DNA from 2 places in the Halobacillus sp. ABD4_316 genome. Region 2 is predicted to be linked to the other one. Evidence: riboswitches for the same ligand, from Rfam matches in the RefSeq annotation. Region 2 holds a riboswitch; the other holds the start of a gene.
What was found. A riboswitch is a leader RNA that binds a small molecule or an ion and turns the genes downstream of it on or off. The one in region 2 is predicted to bind FMN.

Region 1 (8,128 bases), 650 kb from region 2:
GACGACCGCGTCGGCTATCAATTTATCCGCCTGCCTTTTGTAGTGACGTCCGGATCCCTTGATGCCCCTTCCGATTACGCCATGATCGAAATGACGGAACCGTTTCTGCTTTCTCATAAATACAATCCCGGCCTTGACGACAATGTAAAAGAAGGAAACATACGGGCCATTTTTGACCAGTTCCAGGAGCCCGTGGATAAAGATGCCTCTTTTCCGGAAGAACACATCCAATCAGGTCAAGAACTTCTTCAGGCCGCGGAAGAGGTGCTACTTTCTCAGAGGTGAGAACAATATGAGCTCATCTCCCTTTTCCAATTCGATGCTTTCGTCAAGGTGAAACGACAGCTCTCCATTTTTTCGGATGCCGATAATCTGGCATCCTTTTTTCAAGAAAAACTCGTATGCCGTTAATATCGGGTGGCCTGCGAGTGTTTCGGGAACTTTCTCTTCGTGAAATTGACGCTCGGTCAACAGGGAAAGGAGGAGCTCAAATGGTTTGACTGGATCATTGCGGTAAAGCTCCTGGTAAAACAGGCTGCTCATAAAGTCATTGGAGCGGATGATCGTACTGGCGCCGGCCCGCTGCGCGTTAATTTTCTGGCGGTCCGTCAGTACTTCCGCAATAATGAACAATTCCGGGTGATGCCCTTTCAAGGCGACGATCTGATGGATCACGGCCTGATCCGACTGCTGTTCTTCCATGGATGGGTCGGCCGTAATGATGGCCATTCGGGCTTCTTTAATATTGGCATGCTCCAGCGTGTCTTCATTTGTCGCACTGCCGCTGATAAAGTGGACGCTTGGCAGGCGCTGATAAAACTGGTTCATAGTCTGGTCAATCATAACGATCCGTTCGTGAAGGTTCTGGTCCTGCAGCATATCAATCAAATGGCGGGTCCGCTCGTTCCAGCCGATCAGGACAATGTGATCGGCTCCCTTATACGCAACACGACCTTCGGACAAACTCGTTTCATGCTTCACCGTAGAAGCAGACAATGTGGCCATATAAAAGGTGACGAGCCCTCCTCCAGAGAGGATTAATAGAATAGCCACAGCTTTCCCGGCAGGACTTAAAGGCACATAGTCCCCGTACCCAACAGTGGCACCTGTTACGAATGCCCACCATAATCCGTCAAAAAAGGTGGGGAAGTTCTCAGGTTCTATGATATGGATAATGATGCCGAATAACGTCATCGTGAAGAAAACCGTACTTAACAGGCGGACAAATAAAGGCAGTTGAAAGTAAAGGCGGATGAGGTGCTGCATAACCCGGCCCCCTTTTTTACCTACAGTATGGCTTTAATCCGGGCAAAACAAACGTAAAAAGAACCTGCTTCAAGGAGAAAGCAGGTTTTGCTTTATCGGGATTTGATGGTCTGTTTCATATCTTCATAGACGTACTGCCATAGCTCCTGGTTATCGCGGAAGGCTTTTGTAACGAAAAGCAGGACTTCCCTGCGCTTTTCTTCATAATCCGGTGCTTCTTTATCGGGGAGGCTTGTCAGAGAATCGGCTACGTACTGTTCCAGCTCCGGTGCCCGAGGACCCCAGACGGCTGATTCTTTCCCTTCTGGATCGATCAGAATAATTTTTGGAATCGATCGGGATGTGCCATTTGTTAAATAGCGGTCCATCAGCTCCGGGTTATCATCCCGGAGGAAAAAGCGCGTATCGATCTGACCGGCTTCTGCAATTCTGAGGAAAATAGGCAGGTTCAGCATTGCATCGCCGCACCAGTCTTCGGTCAGTATCAAAGCTCTCCACTGTTTGTTCTGTACGTTTTCAAAAAGGGGTACATCCTCCACTTGTGTAGAGAAGTGTTCATATATGTACAAAAAATCATTTTGGTGGGACTGCATCTGATCCACATATTCCTGAGGATGCATGCCTTCGTAAAACTGCTGGTTCAAGTCCATAAGAAATTCTCCTTTCTATTGCCTACCCATTCCTTTTCCCTAAAAAGAACAGAAGTATGCATCCGTATGAAGTCCGTCTGGTTTTTTGTTAAGATAATTACGAAGGAGGGTGTTTACCTGTGGAAAAAGAACGTCTGGACTTTCTATTGGAATTGTTAAATACCCCGTCTCCGTCAAGTATGGAGATGGAAATACAAAAACGCTGGATCGCAGAAATGCGTCCGTATGCAGATGAGATTCGAACCGATCATGCCGGCAATGCGATTGCTGTGCTCAACCCGGAAGCGGATTTCAAAATCATGCTGGCCGGTCACTGTGATGAAATTGCTCTTGTCGTCAATCGGATCGATGAGGACGGGTATGTGTATGTCGATAAGATGGGCGGCATTAACCCTAAAGCAGCCGTTGGGATGAAAGTGAGTATTCAAGGTCATGGCGGGACGTTAACAGGCGTCATTGGAGTCAATGCCCAGCACCATGGTGGACTGAAGGGAGACTTCGGACTTGAAGAACTGTTTATCGACTGCGGGGCCAAGTCCAAGGAGGAAGTCGAAAAGTTCGTACAGATTGGCGATCTGGCCGTTTATAAAAGGGAACCGGAAGTCCTGATGGACCGTTACATAGCCGGCCGTGGTCTTGATAACCGGACCGGCCAGTTCGTTGTCGGAGAAGTGCTGCGCCGCTTATCTGAGAAAACATTGAATGTCGGTGTATATGCAGCGAGCACGGTAAATGAAGAAACGAATATGGGCGGCGCTTATTTTGCCGCAGCCGGCGTAGAACCTACGATGGCCATTGCCTGTGACGTGACGTTCGCTACTGATTATCCGGGTGTAGACAAGCGGAAACACGGGGACGTCCGTCTTGAAAAGGGGCCGGTACTTGCTAAAGGAGCTCCAATTAACCGCAAGATTAATCAACTGCTGGAAAAGACAGCCGCCTCTCTCGATATGGATGTTCAATATGAACTGACTCCCAGAGCGACAGGTACGGATGCTGACAAGATGCGGTTGACAGGGAAAGGGGTGCCGGTCAGTCTTGTCTCCCTGCCGCTTCGGTATATGCATTCCCCTGTAGAAACAGCGAGCATCGAGGATATAGAAGAGGAAATCACCCTTCTTGTCGATATGATTGCCGGCATGACGGGAAAAGAAAGCTTAAATCCACTGGATGATTAAAGAGATTGAAACCTGTTTTTCCTTCAATAAGTCAGGGATTTTGTGAACCGCTTATCGGTGGATGCTTACTGCGGGCACGGACTCAGCGGTTCCTGCAGGCGTTATCACCGGGCACTCATCGTTCATTCACCTGAAGTAATAGGGAAGAGAGAAATTGGCACCTGTTTGACAATCCTCTTTTTGTCCAAACCATCGTGTCCAGTACTCATAGATCCATCCAGCTGTTGAGCTCCATGTTTAACAGCTGAATGGATCTTACATGAAAAACAATGGCTCTCACAAAGTCCGATATCACCAACCATCTATCTGTAAAGTGTTTTATACGAGCCACTCCCTTAATGTCCTATAGTATGTTGTTTATTTTTATGCATATTTGGAGACACTAGCCGATATAATCTTCTATAGTGTTAAGGAGTGATCGGCATGGACCGTGAAGCACTGCATCAGCAGATTGTAATGTTGAAAGGAAGAATCAATGCCGGCCAAATTCACGTTCAGGGGTATGATGACTACATTATGCTTCAGTTAGGAAAAGTAAAAGACAGTGAAGACGGCCTCGTAGACGTCTCAACGGTGTCTGCAACACTGAGGCTGCTGTTGGACGCGACGGATAAAGTGGATGGTCCTGCTCATTAGGAGCGGGATTTTTTTATGCATTTTTTTACATGATCCCGGTTCATTTTCAAGACTTTTCAGGAACCGCCTCTGTTATACTGAAATCAAGACGATTGGATTTAAAAACTTTGCAATTTCTGGAGGCGGAGGAATTTGGATTGGGATGTCGTAGAAAAAGAAACGACCCATGTCGAATTGTTTAAAGCGGTGGAAGATCATCTGGCCCTCATATTTTTTGGGAAGGACCGCAGGGTATCCTATGCGAACGATATTTTTGCACAGACGATGAACTATCGGAAGAGCCGTGATTTGATAGGCAGGCACCATAAGGAGTTCTGCTTCAGTGATTTCACGGAAAGCAACGCCTATGAACAATTCTGGCGTGCGTTGTGGAATGGGAAAAGCTTTCAGGATAAGATCAAGCGCAAAGATGCATCAGGTCATGAAGTGTGGCTGGAAGCTACTTATATGCCTGTATATAAGAATGGGAGCATAACAGGGATAATGAAGGTGGCTTCTGACATCACAGCGAGGCAGAATGAATTAAATGGAACGGTGGAAAAGCTTCAGAGTGTATCCTTGGACTTGAACACCAGGGCTGAGGAAGGGATGGAGGAGCATGAGGCTTTGAACAGTCAGATTGCTCTCATTAATGAGACTTCCAAAGAGAACACGAAAACACTGGAAGGTTTGAAAATACAGGCGCAGAACATCCAGGGGGTCGTGAAGACCATTAAGGATATTGCCTCCCAGACGAATCTTTTGTCATTGAATGCTGCTATAGAAGCCGCAAGGGCCGGGGAGCACGGTCGAGGATTTGATGTGGTTGCGAAGGAAGTCCGGAAGCTCTCCAACAAAGTGGAGCATTCCATTGGAGAAGTCCGGGAAAATGTGGACCAGATTACGCAGGAGATTTCTCGTATCAATCAAGGAACCGAGATGATTCAGAAGGAACTGATGAAAGCACTGAATAAACTTGATGGTGCATCCCGTGGCTACCAGCAGGTTGTCGAAGCAGGAGAAGCCGTTAACAAAGAAGCGCAGTCCTTGAAGGAAATGATATAGCATGTCAGAAAAATAAGGGGGCCTATCACCTGATAGGCCCCCTTATTAATTATAGGATCCCTGTATCATCTGGAGCTGGGAAGGTGAAGGATGGAGGTGTCATGCTGTTTTGGCACCGGTCCTTGTTTAAGTCGCAAACATTGCCGTGGGCATCCCGGATAACCGGGCGGGTGACGGTAATGGTTGTTTTAAGGATGATTTTCACAAGGATTCCATCGACAAGACTCAATCCAGCTAAATCTACTACAGGAACTCCTTCCTGAGTGAAGATTCCTTCAACTTCAAGCGGTGATTCCTGCAGGGTGTCCTGCGGGCATGCACCAGGGAAATCTGTGTGTTCCTGGAACGGAATGGTTGTCGAAAGGGTAACTAATTCCAACCCTAGAATGTTTGTACGGATGTTGATTGTAGCGGGGATCAGTCCGATGTTAACGACTTTATTTTTGATGATTCTTGCATTCATTGTGATGTTATTCAAGTCAGGAACGACTTCAATTGATAAGATTCCGGCAATAGTAATTGCACCAAAAAGGGATAGAGGAAGCGTTGTTTCAGCAACCTTCTGCACTTCTTTTGTACCGACCAGAGCATTTTCTACAAAGCAGTCGCTGTTTAGTTTAGCCGGCTTCATTTCAGGTTTTTTGAAGCTGCACTTACATCCGGACGGACAATACTGTTTTTTCTCGCCTTTCTCTTTTTTCTTAGGAAACTTCATCGGCAGTTTCCCGGGCACGGAAATTTTCCTGCAGTGCGCCATATTTCTTCCACCTTTATCAATAAATTTGTGTTGTACATAGGTATACTATTCCTGAAGAGATGGACGGTGTAGGCCGGTGTGATAGATTTACTGGAATAGGCTGTAAGATTCGTTTAGATGCTGCTGAAAGAACTTCCTGATCACGGACGCGGCTGTCTGCAGCAAACCGGTTTATCGGTCATGGACTCCGCACAGAAGGGCATTTGTTTTAAGGAATGATAGGTAATGGAATGATAAAAGAGAGCTTATCGATAAGCTCTCTTTCCTTCCAAATGAAAAATTTAGTCGTCTTCGGATCCGGAGAAAGTGAAGGATGAAGTTTCTGTGTCCTGCCTGCAGCGGTTGGGGTTCAAATCACAAACGTTGCCGTGCGCGTCACGAATGACAGGTCTTGTAACCGTAATGGTGGTTTGAAGAATGATTTTCACAATGATCCCGTCTACCAGCCCTAATCCAGCCAGATCGACAACGGGAACTCCCTCCTGCGTAAAAATCCCTTCGACTTCGAGTGGTGTTTCTGTCAGGGTATCTTCCGGACATGCCCCGGGGAAATCCGTGTGGGCTTGGAATGGGACGGAAGTATTCAATACACCGGCTCCCAAGGCACCATCGTTATCAAGGAAACTGACAGTCACTACAGCCGGAATTAAGCCAATGTTGACGACTTTGTTTTTAATGATCCGGGCGTTCATAGTGATATTCTCCAGATTAGGAACGACTTCTACAGACACCAGGCTGCCAATTGTAATTCCAGTAGCTGCGAATAAACCGAGTGGCAGGGTGGATTCAGCTACTTTTTGTACCTGTTTTGTCCCAACCAGAGCATTTTCTACGAAGCAGTCACTGTTTAGTTTGGCGGGCTTACGTTCAGGCTTTTTAAAATGACACTTACATCCGGATGGACAGTCATGTTTTGTCTCGCCTTTCTCTTTTTTCTTAGGAAACTTTATCGGCAGTTTCCCTGGAACGGAAACTTTCCTGCAATTCGCCATGTTTTTCCACCTTTATCCATAATATTGTGTGGTACATTGGTATCGTATTCATCCCCGGATAGCCGGTGTAGGCCAATGATAGATTTAACAGATCTGCTTTTTGATCAAAACAGAGGAGGGAAACGGCCGTCAGAACTTCCTGCTTGCACAGAGTACAGGTTTTGTATAAAATAAAGATACAAAATTATATTGATTCCATCTTCGGGGCAGGGTGAAATTCCCGACCGACGGTAAGAAGGCATAGTGACCTTTAAGTCCGTGACCCGTGCAGTTCTTCTGCATGGCTGACCTGGTGAGAGTCCGGGACCGACAGTTACAGTCTGGATGGGAGAAGATGTCGAGCGGAACAGGCAGCGCATGCTAGATATGCTGCCTCTATTTAGCCGTGGACCAAGACCATCCCTAAGCCCAATGCTTCAGGGGTTTTTTTATTGGTCAGGCTCAGCCGCTCACCTTCATCTGGGATGTGAATCAATGTGTAAAGATGAAGGGGGAGATCGATGATGAACCGTTATCCGGCTCAGTCATCAAGAAAATTATTTACATTGATTACGATTGCTTTGTTTGGGACCATTTCCATGGTTCTGATGCTGCTGAACTTTCCGCTGCCGCTGCTTCCGCAGTACTTGAAAGTGGATTTCAGTGATGTTCCTGCCCTGCTTGCAGGCATCATGTTTACACCCGCAGCAGGCATCCTTGTTGAAGCGTTAAAAAATGGTCTTTATTTTATATATACCGGTGCAGGAGATCCGGTGGGAGTGGTCGCAAACTTTGCCGCAGGCCTCTTGTTTATCCTTCCGGTTACGATGATCTATCATAAATTCAAGAGTGTTAAATCGCTTGTATCAGGACTTGTGACGAGTTCTCTGATTATGGCGTTCGGCATGGGTGTACTGAACTACTTTGTCATCCTTCCGGCTTACAGCTGGTTCATGGGATGGGAAACGATGAGTGCACAAGTGAAATGGATAACAGTAGTAGCAGGGATTCTGCCATTCAATGCTCTTAAAGGAATCATTGTGAGTGCACTGTTCACCCTGCTCTTTGTACGGATGAAACCTTGGATCGAACAGAAAAGTCCGCGGTCCTCATCCGCAGCGTAAAGGGAGAGCCGGCGAGTTATGAACTCGCCGGCTCTCTTTATATCGAAAAGGAAAATGATATAGAGGAAAGAATATCCTTCACTTATAGAAAAACATAAGGTTTTTTTTCAAGATGCTGGCTGGGGTGTCAGGGTCTTTATCTATGAGCTGGAAAACCAGTGCGTTCTCCTATGTGTAAAAGCATCGTAAAAGGAGAAAGTAAACATGCTCTTACTATTTTGAAAGAGGTGTTTATGGATGAAAAAAATCATGGGAGCTGCTTTGCTGGTGATGGTTACATTAAGTGGCTGCGGAATGAACGGGAACGAGGATGGGCCGGAGGATATCAATTATGAGCCTGCCCGTTATGAACGTACAGATAGGAATGAAATGCCGGAGGAACAGCGTTTCCGCAACAACCGGGAGCACCAGGACATCGATGAAATGAGACGGGATTATGAAAGGGATGTGCGTCAGAACGGGGAACGGGATACGCCGTTCAATATGGACGAAGAAGAGCCGG
Region 2 (8,128 bases):
TATGTTACGCCTTCGCCAATCATTTCAGCCATATCCGGAATGTTATCTACGAGCCGGGTGAACTGCTCCTGGGCGATTGGAGCAATGAACTGGGTGATGATGTAACCGAGAACAATGAACAATAGGAAGATGATGACAATTCCGAGAATTCTCGGCACTTTGTAGTGTTCCAGAAGTTTTAGTAAGGGACGGGATAAATAAAACAGAATCCCACCACCGATTAAAGGAAAGGCGATGGCTCCGACATAGGTCATGATCGGATCGAAGAAAAACTGAATTTGATGCAGCAGTAAAATCAACAGAGCAAGTAGGATGGCAGTTACGATGGCTTGAAACCATTTTTTTTGGACCACAGATAAGACACACCTTTTTATGTAGAATGAAGAAAAGCTGGATGCTCCAGCTTTCAGACGTTCGTGCATATTCGTTATAATAAGGATACCAAATTTCGGGGGGGAAGCAATAGATTTACTTTTCCTGTATGAAAGTTTACCCGAAAGAGACATGGGAGGAGCATCAATGATGAAAAAAGAATTGTTGGAACGTTTAGTTTCCTATGCAAAAATGAATACTCAATCCGATGAAACTACCGGCCGTACCCCTTCAACGGAAGGGCAGTGGGAGCTTGCTCATAAGCTTGTCGAAGAACTTGAAGCTATCGGGATGAGTGAAGTCAGTGTGGATGACCATGCTTATGTGATGGCATCCCTTCCTGCAAATACGGAAAAAGAGGTGCCGGTAATCGGCTTTCTCGCTCATCTGGATACAGCCACCGATTTTACCGGCGAACATGTAAACCCTCAAATTGTTGAAAACTATGACGGAGGGGTGCTGCCTTTGAATGAAGAGGTGGAGCTTCGCCCGGAAGATTTCCCTGAACTTACCGCCTATAAAGGGCAGACGTTGATCACAACGGATGGAACGACCCTGCTCGGGGCCGATAATAAAGCAGGTATTGCTGAAATTATGACGGCTCTGAATCATCTTATTCAACATCCCGAAATCAAGCACGGAAAAATCCGTGTGGCGTTTACACCGGATGAAGAAATCGGCAGAGGCCCCCACAAATTTGACGTCGACCGTTTTGGTGCTTCCTACGCCTACACCGTTGATGGAGGTCCGCTCGGTGAACTTCAGTATGAAAGTTTTAATGCAGCAGGCGCCAAGCTCACCTTTAACGGAAACAGTGTGCATCCGGGGACGGCAAAAAATAAACTTGTCAACGCGGTAAAGCTTGCTCTGGAATTCCAAAATCAGCTTCCAGCCGAAGAAGCGCCTGAACATACAGAAGGGTATGAAGGTTTTTACCATCTCCTTGGCCTGCAAGGGAATGTGGATCGGGCTGAGCTTTCCTATATTGTGAGGGATCACGATAAAGAAAAATTTGAGGAGAAAAAGCAGCGGTTACATGGTCTGGCTGCTGACATGAATGAACGCCTTGGAGAAAAGCGGGTGGCTGTAGAAATGGAGGATCAGTACTACAACATGGGGGACAAAATCAAACCGGTCCGTCATATTGTTGATATCGTTGAAGAAGCGATGCAGAACAAAGGTGTGAAGCCCATCATTCAACCGATCCGCGGAGGAACGGATGGGTCACAGCTTTCCTACATGGGACTTCCTACGCCGAATATTTTCACCGGGGGAGAAAACTTCCACGGAAAGTATGAGTACATATCTCTGGAGAGTATGGAAAAAGCGGCTGAGGTCATCGTCGAAACCACCCGTTTATTTGAAGAGAAAGCCTGATGGACGCGTGTTATCCCGAATGGATCAAACGATTGATGAACGACGTATAAGGATTCCGTCCCGTCCCCATACTAAAGTGATTCCATAATGTGGGCGGGAATGATTGACAAAAAAAGGCTTCATGCTATGATTAAGAAAGATATAGCATTCCTAAAGGGGAGTAGCTGGTACAATAAAGTCGTCATTTCGGGAGTCATCCCCGGCTTTATTGGCAACGTACGTTGTTAGCGAGACCTTTACCCACAGTGGTAAAGGTCTATGTAATGGCCCGGACCACTTTGGTCGGGGCCATTTTTTAATGGCAGCTTGTATAAATGAGGAGAGTGAAACTGTGGATGTTCAATTGTTGATTGAGTATGGCTGGGTTTTGATTGTACTTGTCGGTCTGGAAGGTATTCTAGCCGCAGACAACGCTCTTGTTCTGGCCATTATGGTAAAGCACCTGCCGGAAGAAAAGCGTAAGAAAGCCCTGTTTTATGGACTGCTTGGTGCGTTCATTTTACGATTTGGTTCTTTATTCATTATATCTTTCCTTGTCGATGTCTGGCAGGTGCAGGCCCTTGGTGCCGCCTACCTCTTATTCATCTCGATCAAGCACCTCATTGATAAATGGAGGTCCGGCGGAGAGGAAGAGGAGGAAGAGGAAGATACCGGCTCCGAGCGGGGGAAAGGCTTCTGGATGACTGTGTTGAAAGTCGAACTTGCCGACCTCGCCTTTGCTGTCGACTCCATCTTAGCTGCTGTAGCTCTTGCTGTTGCTCTTCCAGAAACGGATCTTCCCAACGTCGGAAGTCTGGATGGAGGACAGTTCGGTGTCATCCTGGCAGGGGGGATGATCGGAATTATCATCATGCGTTTTGCGGCCAATGTGTTCGTCAATCTGCTTCAATCCCGTCCGGGTCTTGAAATCGCCGCCTTTGTCATTGTGGGATGGGTCGGTATCAAGCTTGTCGTATCCACGCTAGCCCACCCGAATATTCAAATTCTTGATGAACACTTTGCTCATTCGACAGTGTGGAAAATTATATTCTATTCTGTCCTTGTTTTAATTGCAGTGCTGGGCTGGTTCCTTTCCGGTAAAAAGGAAGAAAAGCAAGCCTGATTTTAAAGGGCAGAGCCCGGCATTGAGGAGAAAACCCGTACTATGATCGCACGTAGTACGGGTTTTCTTGTATCACTCAGCTGAAGCACGGCACATTCCGCACCCGTTCATGGCGCGTGAAAGTGCCGTTTGGTTTATTGAAAATAAAAGAAACGATACAATAGAGAAAAGGGGGAATGTACGGTGGGAAAAGCTGTAGAAAATACGTCCGATCAATTCCGTTATGTGAAAAACCGGATTGATATGCTGCATCAGGTTGTTGAGAGCATGGATCCAGAAGAACTCGATCGGGAAGATTTTCAGCGTGTCCATCAAATGGTGGAGCAGCTGCATATAAAAATGGACCGCTTCAAGAAAGACTGGGATGCGCGGGAGTCATAATGTCCATCACTTTTTCCCGGATGACCCAGCAGGAAGCCGAGGAAATGGCGGCGTGGCATTATCCTCCGCCGTATGATTTTTACGATATGACCGCCGATGAAGAAGATTATCGTGAGTTTATCGATCCTCATCGGAGAAGTCCGCATACGTACAGCGCCTATAGGGAAGGCGCGCTGATCGGTTTCTTCACCTTTCATCCGACTGTTGAAGAAACGGTGGATGTAGGTCTTGGACTCCGCCCGGATCTAACGGGAAAGGGGAAGGGAGATTCCTTTATGGAAGCTGGTTTGAGTTTTGCAGAGCGCCACTATGGGGCCCGTTTTTTTACATTGAGTGTTGCTGAGTTCAATCAGCGGGCGGTCGAAGTATACCGAAGAGCTGGATTTAAAGAAACCCACCGGTTTATGCAGAAGACCAATGGAGGTACGTATCCATTCATTGCTATGAAAAAATAAAAAGGAGGTTGTTCTGCTTTGGCATTACATCATTTTCATTTAAAGGCAGACTGGCCGGGCGGCCGCAACGAAGTCGGCCGGATCGAATCAGATAAATTGAAAACAGAAATCTCCATCCCTAAAGAAATGGATGGACCGGATGTAGGAACAAACCCGGATGAAATGCTTCTGGGGGCGGCGGCGACCTGTTACATCATTACGCTGGCCGCTATGATCGAAAGAGCGGATCTGCCGCTTCAGGAAATGGATATGACCTCGGAAGGTCAGGTCGATGTGACCGACGGAGTCTTCACCTATAAGAAAATCATTCACCGTCCCCGTGTCGTGTTGAAAAGTGAGGCAGAAGAGAAGGAGTTGGAAAAACTCCAGCGTCTTGTTGAAAAGGCGGAAAAGTCCTGCATGATCTCACGAGCAATTGCAGGAAATGTAGCGTTGGAGCTGGACTCAGATGTAACTATTGCTTCCTGACAGAAAGGGAAGAAAAAAGCGGCCTGTATGGCATGGCATACAGGCCGCTTTTCGTTTTTAAAGGACTCCGCCTTGGCAGGAAGAGAGAACCACTATAAACCAACCATGGTTTTACAAGCTTTCTTCGTTTACGTCTCCATAAGGTAAACGCGCGCTTCATAAGGCTTCAACGAGAAGCTGGATACGTTCTTATGATGGTTTACAATCGAATTGGACAACATCAGCTGACTGGAGCTGAGTGGCTCCTCCGACTGAAAGTCAGCTGCTTGATCGGTCAGATTGACGATGACGATGGCTTTTTTACTGTCCAGCGTCCTCGTATAAGCATAAATCTGCTCATCTTCCGGAAGAAGAAGATTATAGATGCCATACGTAAACACATCCTGCTCCTTTTTCATGGCAATCATTTTTTTGTAGTAGTTCAAGATGGAATGGGGGTCCTGTTCTTGATCAGCCACATTGATGGACGTATAGTTCGGGTTGATTTTCATCCACGGGTTTCCGGTTGTAAAACCAGCTTGTGCTTCACGGCTCCACTGCATCGGCGTACGGCTGTTGTCCCTGGATGTGTTCCAGAGAATGTTCATAATGTCCTTATGAGCCATGCCTTTTGCTTTTTTGTTCTGATATAAATTTTTCGCAGCCACATCATCATAATCTTCAATGGAAGGGAAGGCCATATTCGTCATGCCGATTTCCTGACCTTGATAAATGTAAGGCGTCCCCTGCATAAAGAAATACATCGTTGCAATCGCCGTCGCACTTTCGCGCCAGTAGACTTGATCATCCCCCCACGTCGAAACGACACGGGCCTTGTCATGGTTTTCTACAAACAAAGCGTTCCATCCATCCCCTTCAAGAGCTTTCTGCCATCGGGTCAGTACTTTTTTCAAACCCTTAATGTCAAGCTGCTGTTCAGCATCCTGATCCCAAAGGTCCAGGTGCTCGAATTGGAAGATCATATCCATTTTTCCGTTGTCGCCGACCCATTGATCCGCTTCATCGGCACTTACCCCGTTCGCTTCTCCGACCGTCATCACGTCATAATTATCGTATGTGCGGTCTTTGAATTCCTGAAGGTGGGTGTGGATCCCTTTTTGGTTCATATGCATATCAAAAGAGGACACATACGTTTCTTTTTCAGGGTTCGGCATATCTGGAAAGCCCGGCCGCTTTTTGATATGGCTGATGGCATCTATGCGGAAACCGTCGATTCCTTTATCCAGCCACCAGTTGACCATGCTGTATAGAGCTTCGCGGACGTCTTCGTTCTCCCAGTTCAAGTCCGGCTGCTTTCTGGAGAACACATGAAGGTAATACTGCCTTGTTTCCTCGTCATATTCCCATGCCGATCCTTCAAAGATACTCTCCCAGTTGTTCGGTTCGCGGCCGCCTCTGCCATCGCGCCAGATATACCAGTCCCTCTTGGGATTGTCCTTGGATTTCCGGGATTCCAAAAACCATGGATGTTCATCACTTGTATGGTTGAGGACGAGGTCGATGATCAACTTCATGTCACGTTTATGCACTTCCTTAAGCAGCTCGTCGAAATCCTCCATCGTTCCGAATTCATCCAGGATGTCCTGATAATCGGAAATGTCATAACCGTTATCATCCTTCGGGGATTTGTACATTGGGCAGATCCAAATGAAATCAATGCCCATATCCTTCAAATAGTCCAGACGGCTGATCATTCCCTGCAGATCGCCGATCCCATCTCCATTTGAATCCTGAAAACTTCTAGGGTAAACTTGATATCCTACCGCTTCTTTCCACCATACCCGTTCCATATACAGCCCCTCTTTCCTAATAAAATCATTCGTGATATGCAAACGTTTTCTCAGTGAGAATGATTGAATAAACAGCTTGTTTATTCAATAACCATAACCATGAAAATCTAAAAATATATCTTATTATGCAAACGTTTTCCTGATAAATCTATACTAGCTGATTTTCTTCTGCTTTACAATAGGAGGTTCGTGAAAAGAGCAGGCTTACACATCATTGGATTGTTAAAATCAGGTGGTGCATCTTCTGTTGAGGATGTTGAAAGGCTGTCATGAATCCTGTTGATTTCACAACAAAGCGGCGTGAATCCGGTGGACAGTTATCCGTGTGCCCATCATAAGGGCGGTCAGTTTTATGAGTACATAGCCTTAATGGGTGCTGTTTAAACCTTAAGGATTGCGGCAGATGGGGATTTCATATATATTTAAAGTAATTCAACTGAATATGGAAACCTTCGGGGTCGGGTGAAAGTCCCAGCCGGCGGTAATGAGCTTATGCTCTCAGCCCGCGACGGAGAATCAGTGTTAAGCACGGTTCTCCCTGATTTGGTGAAATTCCAAAGCCGACAGTTAAAGTCTGGATGGGAGAAGGTTGTGGAAACGTATCGGTACCGTTCATGCAACACGTGTACCCTTTGTTTGCTGTACGCAAAAAAATGACGTTTAAGACCCTGGAGAAGTATGTCTTCTTCAGGGTTATTTTTATGGAAAAAGAGCAGGTGATGAAGATGGAGCGTGATGAGCAGTACATGGCAATGGCTGTACAGATGGCCAGGGAAACGGTCGGCCAGACGAGTCCCAACCCTTCAGTAGCCGCCATTGTGGTCAAAGATAATCAAGTCGTCGGTATAGGCGTGCATGTGAAGGCTGGTGAACCTCATGCGGAAGTGCACGCACTACGGATGGCAGGAGAAAAAGCGGAAGGCGCGGACATCTATGTCACTCTTGAACCGTGCAGCCATCATGGACGGACACCTCCGTGTGCCGAAGCTGTCGTGAAGGCAGGCATCCGCCGGGCCGTTACGGCTTCATCGGATCCGAACCCTAAAGTTTCCGGCCGGGGCATTGAAATGATGAAGCGGCAGGGCGTGGAGGTCCGGACGGGTGTTTTGAAAGACGAGGCAGATGAACTGAATCGTGCCTTCTTTCATTACATTCAAACAGGTGAACCTTATGTCCGTTTAAAGACAGCGATGAGCCTTGACGGGAAGATTGCCACCGCCAGTGGAGAGAGTCAATGGATCACAGGAGAAGAGGCGCGGCAGGACGGACACCGCTATCGTCATCAATCGGACGCGATTCTAGTCGGGATCAATACGGTCATGATGGATAATCCGACATTGACGACAAGAATTCCGGGTGGCGGAAAGCATCCGATCCGTCTTGTCCTCGATACGCATCTTCGTATTCCGACTGCTTCGAATCTGATACAAAATAATGAATCTCCAACGTGGATTTTCACGTCAGCGGATATACCGGATGAAAAGCGTCTGATTCTTGAAGAGCATGCCCATGTCCACGTCATTCCGCTTGGCCGCACCATCGATCCTGGAGAAGTCCTGCGCTATTTAGGAAAGCACAAGGTCACCTCTCTCCTTGTTGAAGGAGGGGCCACCATTGCCGACGCTTTTGTCAGATCAGGAAAGGTGAATGAGACGATTACGTATATTGCTCCCAAATTGATCGGTGGAAAAGAAGCACTGACCCCGGTTGCCGGCCGCGGCATCCAACAGTTGAAACAGGTGACATCTTTTGAGTTTGTATCGACCGAACAGCTTGGAGAAGATATTAAAATTGTTTCGATAAGAAAAGGGGAATCCTAATGTTTACAGGAATTGTAGAAGAAATAGGAACACTGCAGTCCGTTAAAAGTAAAACGGAAGCTTTGGAGATAAAGATTGCTGCATCCAAAATTCTGGAAGATATCAAGCTTGGGGACAGTATTTCCATTAACGGTGTCTGTCTGACCGTGACAGATTATACGAAGGATACCGCATCCTTTGATGTGATGCCGGAAACATACCGCGCCACCAACATCCATGAATTAAAGCAGGGCAGCGATGTCAATCTTGAACGCGCGATGGCGGCAGATGGGCGGTTCGGCGGTCACCTTGTATCGGGTCATATTGACGGTACGGGCAGCATTGTATCAAAAAGGCCGGAGTCCAACGCCGTCTATTACGACA

Region 1: another riboswitch for FMN. It lies ahead of ACXAJH_RS12370 (ECF transporter S component); the one in region 2 lies ahead of ribD (bifunctional diaminohydroxyphosphoribosylaminopyrimidine deaminase/5-amino-6-(5-phosphoribosylamino)uracil reductase RibD).

Annotation. Positions count from the first base shown of each region.
Region 1 is NZ_JBSWZA010000002.1:1,084,537-1,092,664, forward strand. It holds gene ACXAJH_RS12330 (YugN-like family protein) at 1-285, shown strand, start outside; gene ACXAJH_RS12335 (potassium channel family protein) at 268-1,266, opposite strand; gene ACXAJH_RS12340 (thioredoxin family protein) at 1,359-1,916, opposite strand; gene ACXAJH_RS12345 (M20/M25/M40 family metallo-hydrolase) at 2,096-3,094, shown strand; gene ACXAJH_RS12350 (hypothetical protein) at 3,518-3,730, shown strand; gene ACXAJH_RS12355 (methyl-accepting chemotaxis protein) at 3,863-4,774, shown strand; gene ACXAJH_RS12360 (hypothetical protein) at 4,824-5,531, opposite strand; gene ACXAJH_RS12365 (hypothetical protein) at 5,813-6,523, opposite strand; FMN riboswitch at 6,717-6,863, shown strand; gene ACXAJH_RS12370 (ECF transporter S component) at 7,024-7,626, shown strand; gene ACXAJH_RS12375 (hypothetical protein) at 7,864-8,128, shown strand, end outside.
Region 2 is NZ_JBSWZA010000002.1:436,571-444,698, forward strand. It holds gene ACXAJH_RS09215 (AI-2E family transporter) at 1-353, opposite strand, end outside; gene pepT (peptidase T) at 523-1,749, shown strand; gene ACXAJH_RS09225 (TerC family protein) at 2,081-2,851, shown strand; gene ACXAJH_RS09230 (SE1561 family protein) at 3,035-3,232, shown strand; gene ACXAJH_RS09235 (GNAT family N-acetyltransferase) at 3,232-3,687, shown strand; gene ACXAJH_RS09240 (OsmC family protein) at 3,706-4,155, shown strand; gene ACXAJH_RS09245 (glycoside hydrolase family 13 protein) at 4,284-5,945, opposite strand; FMN riboswitch at 6,390-6,539, shown strand; gene ribD (bifunctional diaminohydroxyphosphoribosylaminopyrimidine deaminase/5-amino-6-(5-phosphoribosylamino)uracil reductase RibD) at 6,671-7,765, shown strand; gene ribE (riboflavin synthase) at 7,765-8,128, shown strand, end outside.